Linked DNA regions of Desulfofalx alkaliphila DSM 12257. The protein of the gene in region 1 binds, or shares a complex with, the protein of each later gene. Links are inferred from orthologs where the notes say so. Each region holds a gene or a part of one and is shown on either strand. Other genes may lie near its edges.

Evidence for each region.
Region 2: the proteins of tig (region 1) and rpsG are in contact, whole or in part, in a crystal structure (PDB 3GTY), measured with the Thermotoga maritima proteins. The link is inferred for Desulfofalx alkaliphila DSM 12257 from one-to-one orthologs. Residues at the interface, in WP_004081061.1 of Thermotoga maritima: Glu122, Val124, Val129, Leu130, Tyr133, Glu188, Gly259, Ile262, Tyr263, Glu266, Ser270, Glu273, Gln274, Glu277, Arg308, Gln311, Ile312, Ser315, Tyr316, Glu325, Arg329, Arg336, Leu363, Phe366, Trp367, Arg373, Leu377, Arg381, Leu384, Glu387; in WP_004081843.1 of Thermotoga maritima: Lys34, Lys52, Lys55, Glu59, Arg62, Gln63, Glu66, Asn67, Lys69, Val71, Arg95, Ala109, Lys110, Lys111, Gly112, Arg113, Pro114, Glu117, Glu121, Ile124, Ala125, Tyr127, Asn128, Asn129, Thr130, Gly131, Lys135, Asp139, Arg142, Met143.

Annotation. Positions count from the first base shown.
Region 1 is NZ_JONT01000001.1:69,688-79,187, forward strand. Bases 2,754-5,615 are described here. They hold tig (trigger factor), read left to right. Parts: upstream 2,754-3,463; coding sequence 3,464-4,768; downstream 4,769-5,615. Other genes in these bases: clpP (ATP-dependent Clp endopeptidase proteolytic subunit ClpP), read left to right, coding at 4,840-5,430; clpX (ATP-dependent Clp protease ATP-binding subunit ClpX), read left to right, coding at 5,446-5,615. Also shown: BR02_RS0100345 (VanW family protein), read left to right, coding at 1-1,219; RNA polymerase sporulation sigma factor SigK, read right to left, coding at 1,252-1,956; BR02_RS0100355 (HIT family protein), read left to right, coding at 2,178-2,657; more of clpX, read left to right, coding at 5,616-6,696; ATP-dependent protease LonB, read left to right, coding at 6,856-8,571; lon (endopeptidase La), read left to right, coding at 8,772-9,500. UniProt on the Bacillus subtilis protein: Involved in protein export. Acts as a chaperone by maintaining the newly synthesized protein in an open conformation. Functions as a peptidyl-prolyl cis-trans isomerase.
Region 2 is NZ_JONT01000033.1:329-4,351, reverse strand. What follows is about bases 1-2,711. They hold rpsG (30S ribosomal protein S7), read left to right. Parts: upstream 1-976; coding sequence 977-1,447; downstream 1,448-2,711. Other genes in these bases: fusA (elongation factor G), read left to right, coding at 1,465-2,711; rpsL (30S ribosomal protein S12), read left to right, coding at 544-915; BR02_RS0111995 (ribosomal L7Ae/L30e/S12e/Gadd45 family protein), read left to right, coding at 235-486; rpoC (DNA-directed RNA polymerase subunit beta'), read left to right, coding at 1-81. Also shown: more of fusA, read left to right, coding at 2,712-3,537.

The DNA.
Region 1 (9,500 bases):
GGTGGGGGGCCTTAATAAAAACGAGGCCATGAACGAAATAATGCTTAGGTACCCCCAGCCAACTGCAGACAGTATTTTGGTAATAACTGACGGTGAAGAAGGTATTTATGAGATAACATTTGGCGAAATTGCCTTCGGTTATAAATACCAGGAGGCTGTGGATAAGGCCTTTCAATTAGGTAAAGAAATCTCTCCCTTATGGCAAGTAAAGGAATTTTACCGGGTTGTAGCAGGTAAGGTCGATATTCCCTTGGGAGTTAGTTTTGACAAAGAAGCCTTTAGCCAGGTTTTAGCTGAACTAAATAATCAGTATAGCCGCCAACCTCAAAATGCCCAGATAGCCTACGCTGAAGATCAGGTGGTGTTACTGCCGGAGACCTTGGGCAGGGAAATAGATGTCGAGGCCACTGTAAATAGGCTGGCCCGGGTGGAGCCGGGTGACCTCAAGGCAGAGTTGGTGTTTAATTCCCTTATACCTCAACTAACCAGTGAAGATTTAAAAGACATAAATTCTCGGTTAAGTATTTATGTTACTTCCTTTGATAACACAAACCCTAACAGAGTACATAATTTGAAGTTAGCCAGTGATAAGATAAATAATACCTTAATAAAACCCGGTGATGAGATGTCACTGAACAAGGTATTGGGACCGAGAACACCGGAAACGGGGTATAAAAAAGCCCCGGTGATAGTCGGCTCAAAACTTACGGAGGCCTATGGCGGCGGAGTGTGTCAAGTGGTTACTACCCTCTATAATGCCGTGGACCTTGCCGGGCTAGAGGTGTTAGAGCGGCACACACACACCATACCGGTAAATTATGTGCCTGTGGGCAGGGACGCAACCATTGCGGGGGATATTCTTGATTTTAGATTTAAAAACAGCGGTAAAAAACCGGTGTTAATTTCCAGTGAATTGGAAGATAATAAAATTGTGGTAACAATACTGGGCCACAGGGATGATGCCAATAGCATTGAATACAGTACTGAAACGATACGTGAAGTGATTAAATATGACACCGTGTATAAGGTTGATGAGAGTTTAAAACCCGGCGAAATAAAGGTGGTCAAACCCGGCCGTGAGGGTTACGAAATCACCACCTATGAGGTGACGGTGATAAATAATGTGGTGGTGGAACGTAAAGAAATATCCCACCATAGAGAAGAACCCGAAGATGCTTTGATTTACCTGTCACCACAGGATAAACAAATAAGGAAATAATAAAAGGCGCCTTAGGGCGCCTTTTAACACTGTCAGCAGGAGGTGGCCATTAACTGGACTAACTTCCTTAAACCTTTAGTTTCGATGCGGGAGACGTAAGACCGAGAGATGCCCATATCTTTGGCAATTTCTCTTTGACATTGTGGTTCTTGCCCGTTCAGGCCGTAACGCTGGATAAGAACGGTTCGCTCTTTTACTGGCAGCATGGCCAGGGCTTCCTTTAAGCGGGCCAACTCTTGAATGTTTTCCACTTCTTCATATACTGCTTCGGGGTCGGTGCCCAGGCAATTGGACCAGGTTAATTCATTACCTTCCTGATCCCATCCCACGGGCTGTTCTAAAGAGACCAGTACGTTATCCTTTTGTTTGCTTCGTAAGCACATTAATATTTCATTATGTATACACCGGGATGCATATGTAGAAAATTTTGAGCGTTCAACATCAAAGGTGTTAATTGCTTTAATAAGCCCTATGGTGCCGATAGATATTAAATCGTCGTAGCTTTCGTTGGTTGTTTCCTTATACTTTTTGCCGATATGGGCCACCAGGCGTAGGTTGTGTTCCACCAATATATTAAAGGCTTCCTTATCACCGGCTTGGTACCTTTTAAAGTACATTATGGTTTCCTCAGCACTGAGTGGTTTTTTAAAACTGTTGTTAACCACATAAGAAATTAACAAAGTTAAGCCGTTTATCAGGGATAAACCGAGCAAAATAGAACCCAACCCACCAAACATTAGCGAACCCCCTTTGAAAAGATAGCAGGTGTTTTATACTATGTTGGCTCAATGAAAATGGTGCAGAAATTTCACAGAAAAATGTTGGAAAATAGTATATAAATGGCCGTGCACAATGCCATTAATACCAAGGGGCAGTGGCAGGAAAAAATAACCCCCATATAGAAAAACTTATACCAAGGGATTGTTACAAAAAACACATACTGATAGGGGGATTGAATATGGAACGTATTTGGGCACCTTGGCGTACCGTGTATATTGGGAAGGATCACGGGTCACAGTGTATTTTTTGTGACAAGCTGGAGTCCGCAAATGATGAAGAAAACCATGTGTTGCTGCGGGGAGATAAAACCTTTGTGTGTTTAAACATCTATCCCTATAATAACGGGCATTTATTAATTGCTCCTAAAAGGCATGTGGGAGATATAACTGACTTGGATGAAGAAGAATCTTTAGAGCTGTTTCAAATGACCCAAAAGATGGTGGCGCTCTTGCGCAAAGCTTTTAACCCAGAGGGATTTAACGTGGGCGTAAATTTAGGTAAAATAGCCGGGGCAGGTGTTCCGGGGCATTTTCACATCCATGTGGTACCCCGCTGGGGCGGAGACACTAACTTTATGCCTGTAATAGGTGATGTGCGGGTAATTTCAGAAGGATTGAATATGACCTTTGAAAAGTTAAAAGAAGCCCTTGAGGATTAATGGGAGAATAGATAATTGCCGTACACCCGGGTAAACCCTAGGCTAAAAACAGCAAACCGGCAATTTCCTTTAAAAAACAATTGACAACCCATGTGGTTTTTGTTAAGATAATTCTTGCGAGTTCGATTGAATAATGTGGTGGATATAGCTCAGTTGGTTAGAGCGCCAGATTGTGGCTCTGGAGGCCGTGGGTTCGAGTCCCATTATCCACCCCATAAATTTTATACGCTGGGGCGTAGCCAAGCGGTAAGGCAGCGGTCTTTGGAATCGTCATGCGTTGGTTCGAATCCAGCCGCCCCAGCCATTTCACTTTTGTGAGCCATTAGCTCAGGCGGTAGAGCACCTGACTTTTAATCAGGGTGTCGATGGTTCGAGTCCATCATGGCTCACCATTAATTTTTTTTGCGGACGTGGCGGAACTGGCAGACGCGCTGGACTTAGGATCCAGTGGTTCACCCCGTGAGGGTTCGACTCCCTCCGTCCGCACCACCTTGTACAGAATAACATTCATTCTATTGACAAACCAGAGGTATTTATTGCATACTAGTATTGCGTAATAAGGATTTTATTACCAGGGTAAAAAATACCCTGGTATTTTGTTTTTAATTGTTAAAGCAAAATTTAACAGCATAATAAAACTAAAGGAATACCGGAAGGAAATTAATACAACATGTAGAATTATTTTATGTTATTGCAAAGGTTTTTTGGTTAAAATAGATAGTATTATGATTATTATGGTAAAATTATCAAGCAAAGTAAAAGTTATCTTTTAATGAATACATATATTAAGGGGGAGCACGTAAATAATGAAAGCAACTGCAGAGAAGTTGGAGAAAAATGAAGTATTGCTAGAAATAGAAGTTGATGACGAAAGGTTCTCCAAAGCATTAAACCGGGCATACAAAAAAATTGCTAAACAAGTAAACATTCCAGGTTTTCGTAAAGGAAAGGCACCTAAAGTAATGATAGACCGCTATGTGGGACAGGAAGCAGTTTATCATGAAGTTGTAGAGGATGTATTCCCAAGTGTTTACCAAGAAGCCATAGAAAAGACAGAAATATCACCGATTGGCCAGCCTGAGGTTGAAAAAATACAGGCAGAGGAAGGTAAGCCCTTGGTATTTAAGTTAAAAGTTCCTGTTAAGCCTGAGGTGAATTTAGGTCAATACAAGGGATTTGATATAGAGAAGCCCGCTGTGGAGGTTACAGACGAGGATGTTCAGCAAGAATTAGAACGCATGCAAAACCGTCATGCCAAGCTTGTTTCCGTTGAAGAGGGGGAACTGGCAGATGGAGACACAGCAATGATAGACTTTACCGGCTATGTAGACGGTGAGGCATTTGAAGGCGGTCATGCAGAGAACTACCCGCTGGTGGTAGGCTCGAGTTCATTTATTCCGGGCTTTGAAGAGCAATTGGTGGGTATGAAGATTAACGAAGAAAAAGATGTCACCGTTACCTTCCCAGAAGAATATCATGCTGATAATCTGGCAGGTAAAGAAGCGGTGTTTAAAGTTAAGCTGGTAGGTATTAAACGCAAGGAATTAAACCCCCTAGACGATGAGTTTGCTAAAGATGTAAGTGAATTTGATACCCTGGAAGAATTAAAGACAGACATTTTGAATAAGTTAAGGGAAGAAAGGGAACGTCAAGCCAATGCCAAAGTAAACCGTGAGGCTTTGGAAAAGGCGGTAGAAGAGGCTGAGGTAGAAATACCGGACGTTATGATTGAAAATCGGTTGGACGAAATGGTAAGCAATATGGAAAACCGCTTACGTACCCAAGGCATCCAGCTGGAACAATATTTACAATATACCAACTCAAATATTGATGACCTGCGCGACAAAATGAGAGAAGATGCTCATACAACGGTGTTGCAAGAACTGGTCTTGGATGCAATTGCAAAGGCGGAAGGAATTACTGCCACCGATGACGAAGTAGAAACTGAAATTGCCATGATGGCACCCCAATTCAATAAAGAACCGGCTGAGTTAAAGCTGACACTGGAGGCCTTGGGTGACCTAAAGATGGTTAAAGAAGATATTACAAGACGCAAAACCATGAAGTTTTTAATGGAGCAAGCAAACGTAATTGAAAAGGCGGCAGAGTAAACGGTATTCAGGGCTCAATAACTTTGAGCCCTAAAGATGTATTACACACTGGCTTTTAGGAGGCGACTCAAGTGTCTCATTTGGTACCAATTGTTGTGGAACAAACCAACCGCGGTGAGCGTTCTTATGATATTTACTCCCGATTATTAAAAGACCGCATAATATTTATTGGTGGCGCCATTGATGATCATGTGGCAAATTTAATTATTGCCCAATTATTGTTTTTGGAAGCTGAAGACCCTGCAAAGGACATTAACATTTATATTAATTCTCCGGGTGGGGTAGTAACAGCCGGTATGGCTATATACGATACAATACAATATATTAAGCCGTCGGTATCTACCATCTGCTTGGGCCAAGCTGCCAGCATGGGCTCTTTCTTGTTGGCTGCCGGTACAAAGGGTAAGCGCTATGCGTTGCCCTATTCGAGAATTATGATTCACCAGCCATTGGGCGGTGTTCAGGGCCAGGCCACTGATATTGACATTCACGCTAAAGAAATCCTGCGAATGAAACAGGTGTTGAATGATTTGTTGGCTAAACATACCGGCCAACCGCTGGAAAAAATTAGCGTAGATACTGAAAGAGACTTTTTCATGTCGGCAGAGCAGGCTAAGGAGTACGGTATCATTGATGAAGTGATACATGCTCGGAAGAAATAAAAAAGAGGTGGAATAATGGTTAACGAGAAAGGCCAATTAAAGTGTTCTTTCTGTGGGAAATTACAGGACCAGGTTAAGAAACTTGTGGCTGGGCCAGGAGTGTATATTTGCGATGAGTGCATAGAACTCTGCAATGAAATTATTGAGGAAGAATTAAATGAAGATTTTGGCCTAGACCTAGCCGATATTCCCAAGCCAAAAGAGATTAAGGAAATACTGGATCAATATGTTATTGGCCAGGAAGAAGCTAAAAAATCAATGGCTGTGGCTGTATACAACCACTACAAGCGCATTAACTTGGGTGGAAAAGTAGATGATGTAGAATTGCAAAAGAGCAATATAGTGATGCTGGGGCCCACCGGAAGCGGTAAAACGCTGCTGGCTCAAACACTGGCGCGCCTGTTGAACGTGCCCTTTGCAATTGCCGATGCCACCTCTCTTACCGAAGCTGGTTATGTTGGTGAAGATGTCGAGAACATCTTGTTAAAACTAATCCAAGCTGCTGACTACGATGTTGAAAAGGCAGAAAAAGGTATTGTATACATTGATGAAATAGATAAAATTGCTCGCAAGTCTGAGAATCCTTCCATTACCAGAGATGTTTCCGGTGAAGGGGTACAACAAGCACTGCTGAAAATTCTTGAAGGAACTGTTGCCAGCGTTCCTCCCCAAGGGGGCCGCAAGCATCCACATCAAGAATTTATACAGCTTGATACCACCAATATACTGTTTATTTGCGGCGGTGCCTTTGACGGCATTGACAGCATCATCCAAAACCGTATTGGTAAAAAGACAATGGGCTTTGGGGCAGAAATTAAAACCAAGGAAGAAAAGAAAATTGGCGAAATACTGCGCAATGTATTGCCGGAAGATTTGCTGAAGTACGGCCTCATTCCTGAATTTGTGGGCCGGCTGCCGGTTATTGTAACCCTTGATGCCCTAGACGAAGAGGCATTAATCCGAATACTTACGGAACCCAAAAACGCCCTCACCAAACAGTATGAAAAGCTCTTTGAGCTGGATGGCGTCAGCTTAGAATTCCAGGAAGATGCCTTAATGGCAGTGGCTGAACTGGCATTGAAACGCAACACCGGTGCCAGGGGTCTGCGGGCCATCATAGAGGAAGTAATGTTAGACGTTATGTACGATATACCGTCTAGGGATGATATATCCAAATGTGTTATTACCAAGGATTGCATCCAAAAGAAAGAAGCCCCAATAATAATGACAACAGACCGCAAAAAGAAAAAAGAAGAAAGTGCTTAAGAGGCTGCGCCTAGGCGCAGCTTTTTTTATGTAATTTATGGTAATATTGCGGATAATTTTCTTTCAATAAGTAATAATACTAGATAACAAGAAATTTACATTTAAAGTTTAATTCAATATTACCGGGGCTGACAGCCCCGGTTTTAAGGGGGTTTCTGTATGCATGAATTAACAGGCTTTGGGGGTCTAGTATCCTTCATACAATTATTCTTTGCGGTTGTTATCGGCCTGTACTTTTGGAACTTACTCAAAACCCAACAGGGAAATAAAAATGCGGTGGAACGTGAATCCCGAAAAGAAATGGAAAAATTACAGCGCCTTAGGGCGGTAAAGTTGACGGAGCCGCTTGCTGAAAAAACCAGGCCCACCAGTTTTGAGGAGATAATCGGTCAAGACGAAGGTTTAAAATCATTAAGGGCGGCATTGTGCGGGCCAAACCCCCAGCACGTGCTGGTGTATGGGCCGCCGGGGGTCGGTAAGACAGCTGCCGCCAGGGTAGTGCTGGAAGAGGCTAAAAAAATCAGCGCCTCTCCCTTTAAAGAAAATGCTAAATTTGTCGAAATAGATGCCTGCACCGCCAGATTTGACGATCGGGGAATAGCAGATCCCCTCATAGGATCGGTACACGACCCCATTTACCAAGGGGCGGGACCAATGGGAATGGCGGGCATTCCGCAGCCAAAACCGGGGGCGGTGACCAAAGCCCACGGGGGCTTGCTATTTATTGATGAAATAGGTGAACTGCATCCGGTGCAGATGAATAAACTATTAAAGGTACTGGAAGACCGCAAGGTGTTTTTGGAAAGCTCATATTATAGCTCTGAGGATACAAATATACCGCAGCACATTCATGACATATTTCAAAACGGCTTGCCCGCCGACTTTCGCATGGTGGGGGCCACAACCCGTACCCCTGAAGAGATTCCGCCGGCCATCCGGTCCAGGTGCCTGGAAATTTTCTTTCGGCCCTTGCTAAGTGAAGAAATAGGCATTATTGCCGGCAATGCCGCCGAAAAGATTAACATGCCCATGGAAGAAGGCGCCCTTGATGTTATTAAACGCTACGCCACCAATGGCCGTGAGGCGGTAAACATTGTACAAATAGCCGCCGGTATTGCCATCACTGAAGGCAGAAAAGAAATTTTGGTAAGTGATATTGAATGGGTAATTCACAGTGGGCGCTACTCTCCCAGAATGGAAAAACAAGTACCCCCGGAACCGCAGGTGGGTGTTGTTAACGGCCTGGCGGTATTTGGGCCTAACCTGGGCACTATCTTAGAAGTGGAGGCCGGCGCCATTCCAGTTCCCAAGGGCCAAGGTAAAATCATTGTTACCGGCATGGTGGAAGAGGAAGAAATGGGCGGCGGCGGCAGGATGGTGCGCCGCAAAAGCATGGCCCGGGGCTCGGTGGAAAACGTACTTACCGTTCTTCGCCGTGCCAAGGATGTGGATTATCGGGATTATGACATCCATATTAACTTTCCCGGGGGTGCACCGGTTGACGGTCCGTCGGCGGGGGTAACAATAGCCACTGCGGTGTATTCGGCCATTACCGGTGTGCCTGTGGATAACAAGGTTGCAATGACAGGTGAAGTATCTATTAGGGGTATGATAAAACCGGTGGGCGGCGTGGTGGCCAAAGTAAATGCTGCCCGCCTGGCAGGAGCCACCAAGGTATTTATTCCCGCAGAAAATAATCAGAAGTTATTTTCTGAAATGGAGGGAATTGAAGTTATTCCAGTGGAAAGACTAGAAGAAGTGATAAATGGGGCTCTGCTATACCAAAGGCAGACAGATGCCCAAACTAAGTTAGCCAATCCGGTGGAATTGCTCAGTGCTTCATTTCTTCCGGGGCCGGTTGTTCCAAAATCCTAACAGGGTAGACAGGTGATGATCTATGCTCATTGTTCAACATTAGCTACTAAAAATTCAAGAAACCCAGTTTTTACTGGGTTTCTCAGTGTTTTAACAATTATTGTTTTGGCAGTTGCTGGTTGTTATGATAAAATATTTGCATCATAACTTTATGCTTCAAAGCACCAGTGATAACATTAGAAACTAGGAGGTGCAATAAAATGGAACCCACTGAAAGAGTCTTGCCAATGCTACCCCTCAGGGGGATTCTGGTTTTTCCCTATATGGTCATCCACCTGGACGTAGGACGGGAGAAATCGGTGCATGCCATTGAAGAAGCAATGATTAACGACCGCATCATTTTCCTTGCAACACAAAAAGATGCCCAAACAGATGACCCCGTAGAAGAGGATATTTATACCATTGGTACTGTGGCAGAGGTAAAACAGTTACTTAAACTGCCCGGCGGTACCATTAGAGTGCTGGTGGAAGGTATTTCCAGAGGGCGAATTGTCGAATATTTGGATGATGAACCCTACTTTAAGGTAAAACTTCAGCAGTTTTCTGAAGAATTTCCCAAAACTAACGAAGTGGAAGCGCTTATGCGCAGTTTGGTGTATCAGTTTGAGCAATATGTTAAGTTATCTAAACGCATACCCCCGGAAACGGTGGTGTCGGTGGTTAATTTAGAGGAACCCGGTCGCTTAGCCGATGTGGTTGCTTCCCACCTAACGCTGCGTATTGATGATAAACAGCGGGTACTGGAGGCAATTAATATCGAGGAGCGTTTGGAAAAACTCTGCGGTATTGTGGCCAAAGAGCTGGAAATAGTAGAACTGGAACGAAAGATTAATATCCGCGTTAGAAAGCAGATGGAAAAAACCCAAAAGGAATATTACCTGCGGGAACAAATTAAGGCTATCCAAAAAGAGCTGGGCGAAAAAGATGAC
Region 2 (4,023 bases), on another replicon or contig:
GAGCAAGCAGATGAAGAAGCGGGTATTCAAGGGGAACAAAAAATAGACAGCCTTGAAGATGGGGTAATGGTGGAGCCATAAGAGCTCCACCCTAATCCCTCTAAGCAAACAAGGGGTCATAAATACTTTGAAATTGATAGACTTTATGGAATACTCACTTATAATATAAAAATATTGACAACGAATCTTGCTGGTGTTATTATATACGAGTGTCTGGCATCTGGGGGTTTTTGTATGTCCATTAAAAGACTCGCCAATGCCCGCCAAAAGACAGTTGGTGCTAAACAAACGATGAAGGCTGTGGAAAAGGGGCGGGCTAAGGTGGTATATGTGGCCAAAAACGCCGAGAGGCGCGTCACAGAACCAATAATAAAGGTCTGCCAAGATAAAGCCATACCTATCGAAGAGGTAGAAAGTATGCAGCTGCTGGGCAAGACCTGTGGTATTGAAGTGCGTTGTGCCGTGGCGTCAATTATTGAAGATTAGATTATATAAATTGTTTATCCCATAGTTTTACTTTGGGAAGGAGGTGTAAACTGATAAATGCCAACCTTTAGCCAACTTATTCGTAAAGGTAGGGAGATGCAAACAGGTCAATCCAACTCCCCTGCCCTGAAAAACAGTCCGCAAAAACGTGGAGTTTGCACGAGGGTTTACACTACAACCCCTAAAAAGCCAAACTCTGCCTTGCGTAAAGTTGCCAGGGTTCGCCTTACAAACGGTATTGAAGTAACCTCCTACATTCCAGGTATTGGTCATAACTTACAAGAGCACTCCGTGGTACTGGTTCGTGGAGGACGTGTTAAGGACATACCAGGTGTGCGTTACCATATTGTTCGGGGCGCGCTGGATACCGCCGGTGTGCAAAATCGAAACCAAGCACGTTCTAAATATGGCGCTAAAAAGGCTAAGTAGTGATATATAAATATGTGAACATAAGTTTTAAAGATAAAGCTTTAGCAAAGGGGGGGAAATAGTGCCCAGAAGAGGTGATATTCCCAAGCGGGAAGTACTGCCGGATCCCGTATACAACAGCAAGGTTGTAACTAAACTAATAAATCAAATTATGCTCGATGGCAAACGCGGAATTGCAGAAAGAATTGTATACGATGCCTTTGATATTGTCCGTGACAAAACCGGCAAAGACCCATTAGAGGTATTCGAAGAAGCCATGAAAAATGTAATGCCGGTATTGGAAGTTAAAGCCCGCAGAGTTGGTGGTGCGAACTACCAGGTGCCTGTTGAAGTGCGTCACGAACGCCGCCAGACACTGGGTATTCGTTGGCTCACCAAATACACTCGCGAGCGTTCAGGAAGAAGCATGGCCGAAAAACTGGCCAATGAACTAATGGATGCAGCACAAAACACCGGTGGTGCTGTGAAAAAACGCGAAGATACACATAAAATGGCAGAAGCTAACAAGGCATTTGCGCATTACAGGTGGTAAGGTAAGGAGGAAAAGAAATGTCCCGTAGGTTTCCATTAGAGCGTACACGCAACATAGGTATTATGGCCCATATTGACGCCGGGAAGACCACTACCACTGAGCGCATTTTGTTTTACACTGGTAGGGTACACAAACTTGGTGAAACGCATGATGGTTCAGCGACAATGGACTGGATGGTTCAAGAGCAGGAGAGAGGAATTACTATTACATCTGCTGCCACAACGTGCCAATGGCGTGAACATTGTATAAACATTATTGATACGCCAGGCCACGTGGACTTTACCGTGGAAGTTGAGCGCTCACTCCGTGTTTTGGATGGTGCGGTGGCGGTGTTTTGTTCAGTGGGTGGAGTTGAGCCCCAGTCTGAAACAGTATGGAGACAGGCAGACAAGTATCGTGTGCCCAGAATTGCTTACATTAACAAGATGGATCGCGTAGGCGCAGACTTTTACCGCGGCTTAGAAATGATGCGGGATAGGTTGGGCGCTAATCCGGTTCCCGTTCAACTGCCCATTGGAGTTGAAGAAAACTTTAAGGGCGTTGTTGATTTGGTTAGTAATAAAGCAAGAATATACGTTGATGACTTAGGGACCCAAAGTGAAGAAACAGAAATTCCTGAAGACATGAAGGAATTGGTAGAAGAGTACCGCGAAAAATTGCTGGAAGCTGTTGCTGAAAGCGACGAAGAACTGATGATTAAGTACCTTGAGGGTGAAGAACTCACCGAAGAGGAAATAAAGCTTGGAATCCGCAAGGGGACCTTGGCGGTAAAAATGATACCTGTTTTGGCAGGATCATCCTTTAAAAACAAAGGTGTGCAGCCTTTGTTAGACGCCATTGTGGATTATATGCCGGCCCCCACAGACGTGCCTGCCATCAGCGGTATCAACCCCAATACCGGTGATGAAGATCGCAGGATACCAAGGGATGATGAGCCTTTTTCTGCCCTGGCTTTTAAGATCATGGCAGATCCCTATGTTGGTAAATTAACTTTCTTTAGGGTTTATTCCGGCTCTTTAAAATCCGGTTCCTACATCTTTAACTCCACAAAGGGTAAAAAAGAACGTGTGGGGCGTATATTGCGGATGCATGCCAATCACCGTGAGGAGTTGGATGCGGTATACGCAGGCGAAATAGCAGCCGCTGTGGGCTTAAAGTTTACCGGCACAGGGGATACACTCTGCGATGAAAAAAGCCCCATTATTCTGGAGTCAATGGAATTTCCAGAGCCGGTCATAGATGTGGCTATTGAACCCAAAACCAAGGGTGATCAAGATAAGCTGGGGGTTGCTCTACAAAAATTGTCAGAGGAAGACCCCACCTTTAAGACTCACACAAACACTGAAACCGGCCAAACCATTATTTCCGGCATGGGCGAACTGCACTTGGAAGTTATTGTAGACCGCTTGTTGCGGGAATTTAAGGTTGGAGCCAATGTGGGCAAACCGCAGGTTGCTTATAAAGAAACCATCAAAAAAGCGGTTAAGGCCGAAGGCAAATTTGTTCGCCAGTCTGGTGGCCGGGGTCAATATGGGCACTGCTGTATTGAACTGGAACCTTTAGAGCCCGGTGCCGGCTATGAATTTGTTAACAAAATAGTGGGTGGAGTTGTTCCCAAAGAGTATATACCGGCCATTGATGCGGGTATTCGCGAGGCGATGGAAACCGGAGTGTTAGCCGGGTATCCTATGCTGGATGTGCGGGTAACACTGTACGATGGTTCATACCATGACGTAGACTCTTCGGAAATGGCCTTTAAGGTGGCAGGCTCTATGGCCTTTAAGGATGGGGCCAAAAAAGCGTCACCGGTGCTGCTTGAACCGATTATGAAGGTTGAAGTTGTGGTGGGCGAAGAGTATATGGGCGACGTGATGGGTGACATTAACAGCCGCCGCGGCCGTATAGAGGCCATGGATCAAAGGGGTAATGCCCGGGTAATTAACGCCCTTGTGCCCCTGTCAGAAATGTTTGGTTATGCAACTGAACTGCGTTCCAGAACCCAGGGTAGAGGGCAGTATACAATGCAGTTCTCTCACTATGAAGAAGTTCCTAAAAACATAGCTGAGGATATTATTTCTCATCAAGGCTAAGTTTTAAATTAACACTTAATATTTAATTTTTTTCCCAAGGAGGAGAGTTACCAATGGCAAAGGAAAAATTTGAGCGGAATAAGGTGCACGTAAATATTGGAACCATCGGTCACGTTGACCACGGTAAAACCACACTGACCGCTGCTATTACTTCAGTGCTGGCCTCCGCCGGTGGCGCACAACTTAAAAAGTATGATGAAATTGACAATGCTCCGGAAGAAAGGGAGCGCGGTATCACCATCAACACCTCACACGTTGAGTATGAAACTGAAAACCGTCACTATGCACACGTTGACTGCCCTGGTCACGCCGACTATGTTAAGAACATGATTACCGGTGCTGCCCAGATGGACGGAGCCATATTGGTTGTATCAGCCGCAGACGGTCCCATGCCCCAAACCCGTGAGCACATTTTGCTGTCCCGTCAGGTGGGCGTGCCCTACATCTGCGTATTCTTGAACAAGGCAGACATGGTAGACGACGAAG